One region of the Streptomyces sp. NPDC001663 genome, then DNA from elsewhere that is predicted to be linked to it. Evidence: riboswitches for the same ligand, from Rfam matches in the RefSeq annotation. Region 1 holds a riboswitch; the other holds the start of a gene.
What was found. A riboswitch is a leader RNA that binds a small molecule or an ion and turns the genes downstream of it on or off. The one in region 1 is predicted to bind cyclic di-AMP.
Positions count from the first base shown of each region.

Region 2: linked by a shared signal. The riboswitch ahead of ACFY1L_RS37235 (NlpC/P60 family protein) and the one ahead of ACFY1L_RS02490 (peptidoglycan DD-metalloendopeptidase family protein) in region 1 are both predicted to bind cyclic di-AMP.

Region 1 covers NZ_JBIAUR010000001.1:512,627-517,774, forward strand. Annotated here, with positions in the region: gene ACFY1L_RS02485 (Tat pathway signal sequence domain protein) at 1-2,061, opposite strand, end outside; gene ACFY1L_RS02490 (peptidoglycan DD-metalloendopeptidase family protein) at 2,281-3,204, opposite strand; cyclic di-AMP (ydaO/yuaA leader) riboswitch at 3,209-3,387, opposite strand; gene ACFY1L_RS02495 (alpha-galactosidase) at 3,693-5,148, opposite strand, start outside.
Region 2 covers NZ_JBIAUR010000013.1:291,098-296,245, forward strand. Annotated here, with positions in the region: gene ACFY1L_RS37230 (LysR family transcriptional regulator) at 66-965, shown strand; gene ACFY1L_RS37235 (NlpC/P60 family protein) at 969-2,498, opposite strand; cyclic di-AMP (ydaO/yuaA leader) riboswitch at 2,507-2,681, opposite strand; gene ACFY1L_RS37240 (DUF5997 family protein) at 2,880-3,284, opposite strand; gene ACFY1L_RS37245 (LysR family substrate-binding domain-containing protein) at 3,343-4,128, shown strand; gene ACFY1L_RS37250 (hypothetical protein) at 4,142-5,148, opposite strand, start outside.

The sequences.
Region 1 (5,148 bases):
TCGGTCGCCGGGCTGGTAGCCGTCGGTGCGGACCTTGCGCTGCGGGTCGACCTCGAGGAACGTCAGCTCCACGTCGACGAGTTCACGCAGCAGGTCGCCGGTGCGTTCGTCGCCGGTGAGGAAGTAGTGGAAGCGGCGGTTGGCGGCCGTGGAGATGCGGACCTGCTTGGCGCTGTCCGCGAAGTGCTGCACTCCGTGGCGAGTTCCGAGGCCGGCCCACTTGCCGAGGTGGTAGACGTCGACCTCGCCGGTGTGCCGGGTCATCGCCTCCGCGAACCGGAAGACCTCGGCCGAGCCGGTGCGCAGGAAGTGGTACCAGAGCCAGAGGTCGGTACCCAACTCCGAGTTGTCCCAGGCGAATCCGCCGACGTCGTAGCGCCAGACGTGCCGGTCGTTGTCGTACGTGTGCTGGACGTCGCCGTAGTCGAGGAACCCGTACCAGCGGCGGTCCTCGCGCTGGTCGCGGTAGTAGGCGAAGAGATCGTCGAGGTGGTTCTCGACCGCCTTGCGGGCGCCGTTGGAGCGGTCGACCGGGGCCCAGTCGCCGAACACCCCTGCCGCATGGAGCCGTTGAGGCGTTGCGGTGAGCAGCGGCGGGGTCGCCGTGGCGGCGGCCTGCGCGGCGAGCACCGCGGCGCTCGGTGTCTTCTCCAGTGCCCAGAAGGTGAGTTCGCTGGTGCGGGCGATGCCGTACGGGGTGCCGAAGCCGGGTTCGTAGTCCTCGTACGTGATCTCCAGGCCCTCGGCCTGCTTCTCGTACGTGTCCTGGCCGCGGCCGTCGTGGTAGAAGCGCAGGTCGAGGGGCTGGGCCTCGGGCGAGTAGAGCCAGAGGGTGACCTCGGCGGCCTCGCTCGCGGCGCCGCGGACGTCGAGCTGGGTGGGGTGGCGCTGCCAGAAGTCCCGCAGCCCGAAGGAGAGTCCGCCGCCCGCTCCGCCGACGTAGCCGAAGCCGCCCGCGCGCCGACCGGCGGCGGCCTGGATCCAGCCGTGGCCCGCCTTGGTGCGCTTGCGGACGACATAGCCGTCGGCGGTGGGCTGGGTGAGCGTGAAGTCGCCCCACTTCGGGATGTAGGCGAGGCGGCTCGACACCCGCGTGTCCCAGGTGGACGTGTCCGGCAGCTTCTCGCCGGCGATCTGGGCATCGCGGACCGCCCGGCCCGGGTCGCGGCGCAGACCGGTGATGCCCTGGACGGCCTCGCCGAACAGGCCGCCGCCCGAGTCGGCGAACCGTATGTGCCGGTCGTACGGCTGGTCGGAGAGCGGCACCGTGAAGCGGATGCCGAGGCCGCGCAGGAAGTCGCCCTCGTCGGAGCCGGGCTTCTGCTCGCCGTCCCAGACGAAGGTGTGCACCAGACGGAAGGCCTCGGCGCCGGCGAAGAAGACGAAACGCAGCGTGTACGGCAGCCAGGTGCGCCCCCCGCGGCGGTGCCGGCCCTCGACGCGGACCACGGCCCGCACCGGGCCGTCCTGCTCCACCTCGACCTTCTCGACACGACCGGCGAACTGCTCGACGTCCGCGCCTTCGCGCACGGACTCCTGCCGTACGGCGACCAGTTGACCGGCCCGCGCGATTTCGACGGTCCCGCGTCGGACACTGCGGACGACCGTGTCGGAGCCCTTCGCGCCGAAGACGGCGGTGATGACGCCGGTGGACACCTCGACGCGTCCGGCGGAGCGGGTGACGGTGACCTTCCGCGCGGGCGTGGCGGGAGTTCCGGCCGTGAGCCGGTACGCCGACGCCTTCGGAGCGTCCGGCGCGATCGCGTGCGCGGTCCACTTGACCGAGCCGTCGGGCCAGTAGCCGGTGATCCAGGTCTGTACGGGGACGTCCGCGCCGTCCGCGCTCGCGAGCCGGAACCTCTGCTCCGGCCGGTGGGCGCCGCGCGCCCAGGGCACGCCCCAGGTGGCACCGGCGTGGACGTCCGGGGCCTGGCCCTCCAGCCAGTGGAGTTCGGCGTCGTAGCCGTCCGCCGCGGCGGCGGTGCGGGCCCAGGAGAACTGGGCGGCGGCGGCCGCGGCTGCGGCGCCCTTGATGACGGTGCGTCGGTCGACGCCGGGCACGGGGACCTCCGTAGGCCTCGAAAGGCGTTAGAAAGCGCTTGCATCGCTACGGAGATCACTGTGTCCCCACTTTCCCCTCGCTGTCGACAGCCCTGCACCACCCGCCACAAGACCGCAATGAAGCGATCATGGCGCCGCAAAGCCGAAGACACCGAAGGCCGGACCCGGGGATCGGGGTCCGGCCTTCGGCGGCGTGTCAGGCGATGGGTCGGCGGGGGGTCAGCCGACTCCGACGCCCTTCGAGCGGAGGTAGGCGACCGGGTCCACGTCGGAGCCGTAGTTCGGCGTGGTCCTGATCTCGAAGTGCAGGTGCGGGCCGGTCACGTTGCCGGTCGCTCCGGAGAGGCCGATCTGCTGGCCCTCGGTCACGGTCTGGCCTGCCGAGACGGAGAGCTGGGACAGGTGGCCGTACTGCGCGTAGTAGCCGTCGGCGAGCTTGATGACGACCTGGTTGCCGTACGCGCCGCCCCAGCCCGCGGAGACGACGGTGCCCGCGCCCACGGCCTTGAGGGAGGTGCCGGTCGGGACGACGAAGTCGACGCCCGTGTGGTACCCGCTGGACCACATGCTGCCGGCCACGTGGTAGCCCGTGCCGACGGTGGCACCGGCGACCGGGAGCGTGAACCCGTTCGCGGTGCTGGTGGTTTCGGCGGCCTGCGTGGCGGTCGTCTTCGAGGAGGAAGAGGACTTCGCCGAAGAGCCCCTCGACGCAGAGGCCTTCGACGGGGCGGAGGACGAGGACTTGGTGGTGCTCGTCGCGGCCTTCTTGCCGATCGTGAGCTTCAGACCCGGGTGGATCAGCGACGGGTCGTCGCCGACGGCCCGGCGGTTGTCCGAGTAGAGCTTCTTCCAGCCGCCGGCGACGTGCTGCTCGTCGGCGATCTTCGAGAGATAGTCACCGGCCCGGACCGAATAGGTCCGCACGCCCGCGGTCTTCTTCTCGGTCGCCTTCTTCTCGGCGGCCGGAAGGGACTGGACGGTCTTTTCCGAAACCGACTGGGAAGCGGACTGCGGGGTGGCGGCATGGGCCCCGGCGGCGCCCATGAGCGGAAGAGCAAGGGCTGCGCCACCGGTTCCGGCGACGGCGATGGAGCGAGTGAAACGCTGGGACTTCGGGCGGCGGTGCTTACCCTTCGCGGGCATGGCGAATTCCTCTCCGGCGCCTACGAGGTGAGCTGTCGGGTGCGAACTGGAGATGTCCGGCCGCGTTTTGGACGCGACTTAACCCCTAGCCGTTCCGGAGACCGGAACAGGCAGTTGTACCTGTGGGTCCCCCGCTCCTGCCGTTCACGGGTGAGTTGTGCGGGCACCGGGCGGCGGCAGGATTGGGCGTCCGTCCGGATTGGTGGCGAACGTAAGCGACCGCGACGCAAAGGGACAAGTGACGGTTCCCTGTGAATGGGATTCTGTTGATCCCTTGTGGGAATTCGCGGTTACCCAGCGTGAATTACGGGAGCATCTCCTTACCCAAACCCCCATGTAAAGCATGTGAATTACGTGAACATGACGGGCCACGCACGGTCACGGATATGACGCTCCTCACGTGACACTGCTCCACCACACCTCATTCCAGAGCGAGTTGGAACGAAGGATGATGAAGCAGAATCAACGCGCCAATTCGGACAGACGACTCAGATGCGACGCAGCCGGAAGATCGCCGCATCGAGGTCACCGCGCAATCCGGTACGAAGTCCGTGATGCAGCAATACGGCACCCCCGTGAACTTCGCCCGTTTCGAGGCATTCGTACGATGCTGCCGGATCGAGGCCGCGCAGCCGCAGCGCCGGTACGGGTTCGCCGTAGCTCTGAGCCTGGAGCCAGGCAAGGACAACCGCCTCGTCCCCGCGCACGTACTGCACCGCGCTGAGTCCACCCGTCGGGGGTCGGAGCCGATAGAGGTCGCCGTGCTGCACGAGGGGCCGGATCCCCTTGTAGAGCGTCACCCACTCCTGAGCCTCGGCAAGCTCCTCCTCAGTCCACTGAGTCAGGTCCCCGCCGACGCCGAGTACGCCCGCCATGGCGCTCACGAACCGGAAGCGCAGCGAGCTGACCCGCCCGTTGAGCTGGGTGTTCGGGCTGTCGGTGACCCAGGCGGCCATTACGCGCGCAGGGTGGATCTGGCTGAAGCCGTGCTGGATGGCGAGCCGGTCGAGCGGGTCGGTGTTGTCGGAGGTCCACACCTGGTCCGTACGGCTCATGATCCCGAGGTCGATCCGGCCGCCACCGCCCGAGCAGGACTCGAAGGCGACGTCGGGGTGGGCCGCCCGCAGCCGATCCAACAGGGCGTACAGGGCATGGACATGGTCGACCCAGAGCCGCTGCGGGTAAGGCTCGTCCGGCCAGCCCGCGTCGGTGAAGCAGCGGTTGAAGTCCCACTTCACGTAGTCGATCGGGGCGCTGGACAGGAGCGCGTCGAGTCGCTCCCACAGGTACTCCTGGACGTCCTCCCGGGCCAGGTTCAGTACGAGCTGATTGCGGAATTCCGTCCGCTTTCGTCCCGGTTGGAACTGCACCCAGTCGGGGTGTGCGCGGTAGAGGTCGCTGTCTGGGTTGATCATCTCGGGTTCGACCCAGATGCCGAACTGCATGCCGAGGGCGTGCACATAGTCCGCGAGCGGCTTGAGGCCGTTCGGGAACCGGTCCGGGTTGGGCGTCCAGTCGCCGAGTCCGGCGCGGTCGCTGACGCGCTTGCCGAACCAGCCGTCGTCGACCACGAACAGCTCGACACCGATCGCCGCGGCCCGGCGCGCAAGGGTCCCCTGCTGCTCCTCGGAGATGTCGAACTCCGTGGCCTCCCAGGAGTTGAACAGCACGGGCCGGTCCCGGTCGGCGTCCGGGATGACGTACGCGCGCTGGTACGCGTGCCAGGCGCGGCTCGCACCGCCGAAGCCGCCGTCGCTCCAGAGGCCGGCGAAGACGGGGGACGTGTACGACTCCCCCGCCTCCAGGCGCAGCAGCCCGGAGTCGTCGTAGCCGGCGCCGCCGGTGATCTGCACGCGCGCGTCCGGGAGTTGCGCCACCGCGATCCGCCAGGAACCGGACCAGCCGAGAGCACAGCCGTAGACCTCGCCGCGCTCCTCGGTCGCG
Region 2 (5,148 bases), on a different contig from region 1:
ACCATTGCCGTTTGTAGAGCCCTGCGTTCTATTCTCGGCAAACCACGACGGGGGAGCGGAACGCGATGCAACTGGTGCCGGTGAGCCTCACCTACTTCCTGGAGGTCGCGCGGACCGGCTCGGTCAGCGAGGCCGCCCAGACGCTGAACGTCGCCCCGTCGGCGATCAGCCGGCAGATCGCCAAGCTGGAGGCCGGAGTCGGCGTGCCGCTGTTCGTCCGGCATCCGCGCGGGATGACCGTCACCGACGCCGGCTCCCGGCTGCTGGCGCACGCCCGCCGCAGCGAGGCCGAATCGGCCGCGCTCGTCGACGAACTGCGCACCGGGCGCGGGGCGGACGTCCGCAGCGTCACCGTCACCTGCTCGGAGGGGTTCGCCCGGCGCGTCGTACCGGGCGCGATGGCCGACTTCCGGCGGGCACATCCGGACGTCACCTTCCGCCTCGACATCGTGCACCGCCAGGAGGCGACCCGGCGGGTGGCCGAGGGCATCGCCGACGTCGCCGCCACCTATGCGATGGGCCCGCAGCACGACGTACGGGTGGAGTGCGCCGTCGTCATCCCGGTGGCCGCCATCGTCCCGGCAGGGCACGAGCTGGCGGGGCGGGAGCGGATCACCCTGGCCGAGCTGTGCGCCCACCCGCTCGCGCTCGGCTCGGCCGGCACCAGTCAGCGTGAACTCTTCGACATCGGCGCCCAGTTGGAGGGAATCACGGTCCGTCCGGCCCTGGTCTGCGATGCGCTCGCCCCGCTGTACGAGTTCGTGCGCCGCGGCGGTGGCGTCGCCCTCGTCGGCGATCTCGGCGACCTGGACGAGGGCACTGAGGGCGTCGTGCACGTGCGGGTGGACCACCCGGTCTTCCGGCAGCGGGAGGCCCAGGTCCAGACGATGCTCGGCCGCCGACTCCCGTGGGCGGCCTCGCAGTTCACCGAGCTGCTGGTGGCACGGCTCGACCGGCGTGCCTGAAACTCACGCGGGCCGTACGGCGATGCGGATCGCCGCCTCTCCCGCGTTGTGGATCGACTCCTCGCGGATGACCGAACCCGGGCCGGGCGCGTGGATCATCATGCCGTTGCCGGTGTAGAGGCCGACGTGGCTGAAGTTGTCGTGGAAGAAGATCAGGTCCCCGGGACGGCTCTCGGCGAGCGGGATCACCGTGCCGATGCTCGCCTGCTCGGACGTGGACCGCGGCAGGGCGACCCCGGCGGCCTTCCAGGCGGCCTGGGTGAGACCGGCGTTGTCGTACGACTCCGGCCCGACCGCACCCCACAGGCAGGGCCTGCCGATCTGCGCCTGTGCGAAGGCGACGGCCCGGTCGGCCTTCGTGCCGATGGGCGTCTGCGGCGCCGGGACACCGGTGTCGAGGACGGTCAGGTCCTGCGGGCGCCACTCCTGGGCCGCAGGTATGCCCGTGTCGAGCACCGACGGCTGCTGCGAGCGCCAGTCCTGGGTCATGGGTATGCCGGTGTCGAGGACCGTCTGCTCCTGCGGGCGCCACTCCTGGGTCATGGGCACGCCGGTGTCCAGCACCGTCTGCCCCTGCGGGCGCCACTGCTCAGCCATCGGTACGCCCGTGTCGAGCACCGACGGCTGCTGCAGTCGCCACGCCTCGTCGGCCGCACGGCGGGCCTGTTCCTGCGCCACCGGGTCCTGCCAGCCGCCCTGGGGCGGCTGTGCCTGCACCACGGCCTGCTGTGCCGTGGTCGCCCAGGCGGGCTGCGGCTGCTCGATCGCGGCGAGCGGCGCGCTCTGCTGCGCGGCCGTCTGCCAGCTGTCCAGGGCCGGACGCGGGAGTGAGGTCTGCTGGGCGGTGTACCGGTAGAGCAGCTCGCTGGCGGCCGCGATCTTGCGCTGGTTCTCCTGCTTGGACTTCCGCAGCGAGGACTGCTTCGACTCGGGGGCCGCCGCGGGCAGTGCGGCGACGGCCGCCTCCTGACGCGGCGCCGGCACGGCGGGAAGCGCGGCCGTGGGACCGGCGGTCAGTTCGGCGACCGGACGGCGGGCGCCCGCCGCGGGCAGCTCGGGAACGGGCCGCGGGGCTGCCTCCAGCTCACGGCCGGCACGGGCGTCGCCCGCCCACTCCGCCGGACGCGCACGCCGGGTCTCGGCCGGGCGGGCCGGTGTGCGGTCGGACGGCAGCACCGCCGGAACCGTCGGGCCCAGCGATGCCCGTGCCCCGTCGAACCACTGCCTGGTGACGTTGTCGAGATCGGGATCCGAGCGCCTGGCCCGGCCGGCAGGGGTGACGCGACCGCGCTTGGCCGCCTGCTGGACACGGGTCAGGTTGTGTTGGCCGGTGTCGTCCTCGGCCCGGTCGTAGAGGCTGCTCACACGCTGCCGGACGTCCTCGCGGCTGGGTCCCTCGTCCCCCGTGAGCGGTGCGGCGTCGGCGGTCTGCGACAGCAGCGCCACCGAGGTGAGGGCCGCCGTGGCGAGGGCGGAGTTGCGCATACCGGGGAGGCCTGTGCCTCCAGGACGCGACGATCGTTCCGGCGCCATGGGAGCCGTACTCCTTCCGTGCTCCGCCTACCGAGTTAGCTGTCGGGTTCGGGCGGTCGTTCCGGAAGGATTGCCCTACGGCCCTTGCCCCGAAGGGCAGTTGGGCCGATTCACCCCATGATTCGGTTGGGTCCCCGGCTCCGGCTGCCCACAGAGGCGCACCGGACTCGGCGGAGGCCGCGCTTCCCGACGGGGTTCGCCGGAGTGACTCGAGCGGCCTGATGCCAAGCTAGCCAACTTGTGCGGCTCGTGTGAAGGTTGAAGGGCGGAATGTCCGATACGCTTTTGTGACCTTCGTCTTGATGCGCCGTCAGATCGGCCCCTTCATATACGCACGGAGTCCGGGCGGCGACGGACTGTCGCGGCCGCGGACTCGGGACGTCAGGATCGCGGGTGATCGGCGCGCGCCGCGCGCTCGGCGTTGCGCTTCTTGATGCGCGCCCCCTCCTTGCGGACCTCGGCCTGGGTGGCGCGCTCCTTCACCAGCCACTCGGGCTGCTCCTGCTTCAGAGCCTCGATCTGCTCGGTCGTCAGCGGCTCGGTGATCCCACCGCGTGCGAGACCGGAGATGGAGATGCCCAGCTTCTCCGCGACCACCGGACGGGGGTGCGGACCCTTGGCCCGCAGCTCGCGCAGCCACTGAGGCGGATCGGCCTGGAAGGCGTCGAGCTGGGCGCGCGAGACGACACCCTCACGGAACTCGGCGGGGGTGGCCTCGAGGTACACACCCAGCTTCTTTGCCGCGGTCGCGGGCTTCATCGTCTGGGCGGTCTGGTGCGACTTCATGCCGTCCAGGGTAACGAGCGCGTACGGGCCCGCCGACCACGGCCGGTAACCTGGCGGAATGCCAGGCTCGGAAGCATCCCCAGTGTTCCGGCTTGCGTACGTCCCGGGGACGACGCCCGCCAAGTGGGTGCGGATCTGGAACGAGCGCCTGCCCGACATCCCGCTGACCCTCCTCGCCGTACCGGCCGCGGAGGCCTCCGGCGTGCTGCGCGACGGTACGGCCGACGCGGGGCTGGTGCGGCTGCCGGTCGACCGTACGTTCTTCAGCGCGATTCCCCTCTACACCGAGACGACGGTGGTCGTGGTCCCCAAGGACCACGTGATCACGGCGGCGGACGAGGTGACCCTCGAGGACCTCGCCGAGGAGGTCGTCCTCCACCCCCTCGACGACGTCTTCGACTGGGACCGGCCGCCCGGCGAGCCCGCCTTCGAACGCCCCGCCACCACCGAGGACGCCGTCGAACTGGTCGCGGCGGGCATCGGCCTGCTGGTCGTCCCCCAGTCGCTGGCCCGCCTCCACCACCGCAGGGACCTCACCTACCGGCCGGTCGTGGACGCCCCTCAGTCCGGCGTCGCCCTGTCGTGGCCCGAGGAGGCCACGACCGACATGGTCGAGGACTTCATCGGAATCGTCCGCGGCCGCACGGTCAACAGCTCCCGCGGCCGTCAGGCAGCGTCGCCTCAGCCGCAGGACAAGGCCGCAGACAAGGCCGGCCAACCGCGCCGTAAGCCCGCGGCCGCGAAGACCACGGGGAAGGCGACCACCCGGAACCCCCGCGGGGGCACAGGCGGCTCCAAGGGGGCCAAGCCCGCCAAGCGCGGAAAGCCGCGGCGCCGGTCGTAGGCGGCCCGGACGCTCACCCCGCCGGGTCGACCAGACCGACCAGCTCGGCCGAGCCGGCCGTGCCCCGTTCGGCTGCCGTCTCCGCCGCCGCCCGCTCGGCCAGCGCGTTGACGGCTGCGTTGAACCGCTCCATGGAGGCGGGACGGTCCGGGCCGAGGACGTACTCCTTGAGAACGCGGCGTCGCGCGGCCATCGGGTCGTGGCGCGGTTCGCGGACGGAGCGCAGGATCTCCGGCAGCCGGGTGCACTCGCGGTCGAGGAGAAAAGCGCCTCCGGCGGTGGTGTATGCGGCCCGGAACTCCTCGTCGGGCAGGTCCAGCGCGTTGGTCAGCACGTACGGCTTGAGACTGGCGACGAAGTCGGCGACCACCGAGGAGACGTCGCTGATGAGGACGTCCGCCTGGTTGAAGCAGTCGTACAACGTCGGCAGCTGTTCGGTGATCACGTGGTGGCGGACCGGGCCCGAGCTCTCCCAGAAGAGCCGGTGCCACTCTGCGCGCAGGTCGTGCCACTCGGCCGCGCCGTCGCGGTCGGGGACGCGTGCGTCACGGGTCTGCTGGACGTAGTCGCCGCCGTGCTGCCCCGACAGCTCGTCGAGCCGGGTCCGGATCTCCGTCAACCGCCGCTCGGCCGAGGCGAGTTGAGCTCCCGTGGCCTCGTGCTGCTCGTTTGCGGCGGCGAGCATCGCACGCACGGCCCGGTCCGCGGCGGCCGCCTCGGCGGAGCGGCGGCCGGTGAGCGGGTGCGGCTTGTAGATGACGCGGACGTTCTGCTCGAGGAGCTGCTCGACCAGCCTCACGCCCATCGGGATCAGGGAGGTGTGGCAGTCGTCGTCGCTCCAGCCCTCCCAGGTGGGGGCGTACAGGACGACCGGCAGCGGGCCAGGGGTGTGGTCGGCGTGCAGCCGGATCGGCGCCAGCTGCGGGCGGCCCACCTCGACGATGGCCTCGTCGGCGATGGCGTGCCGCACCCGCTGGTAACGGTCCCGTCCGGCGCGGCCGGCCACCCAGATCTCGTCGT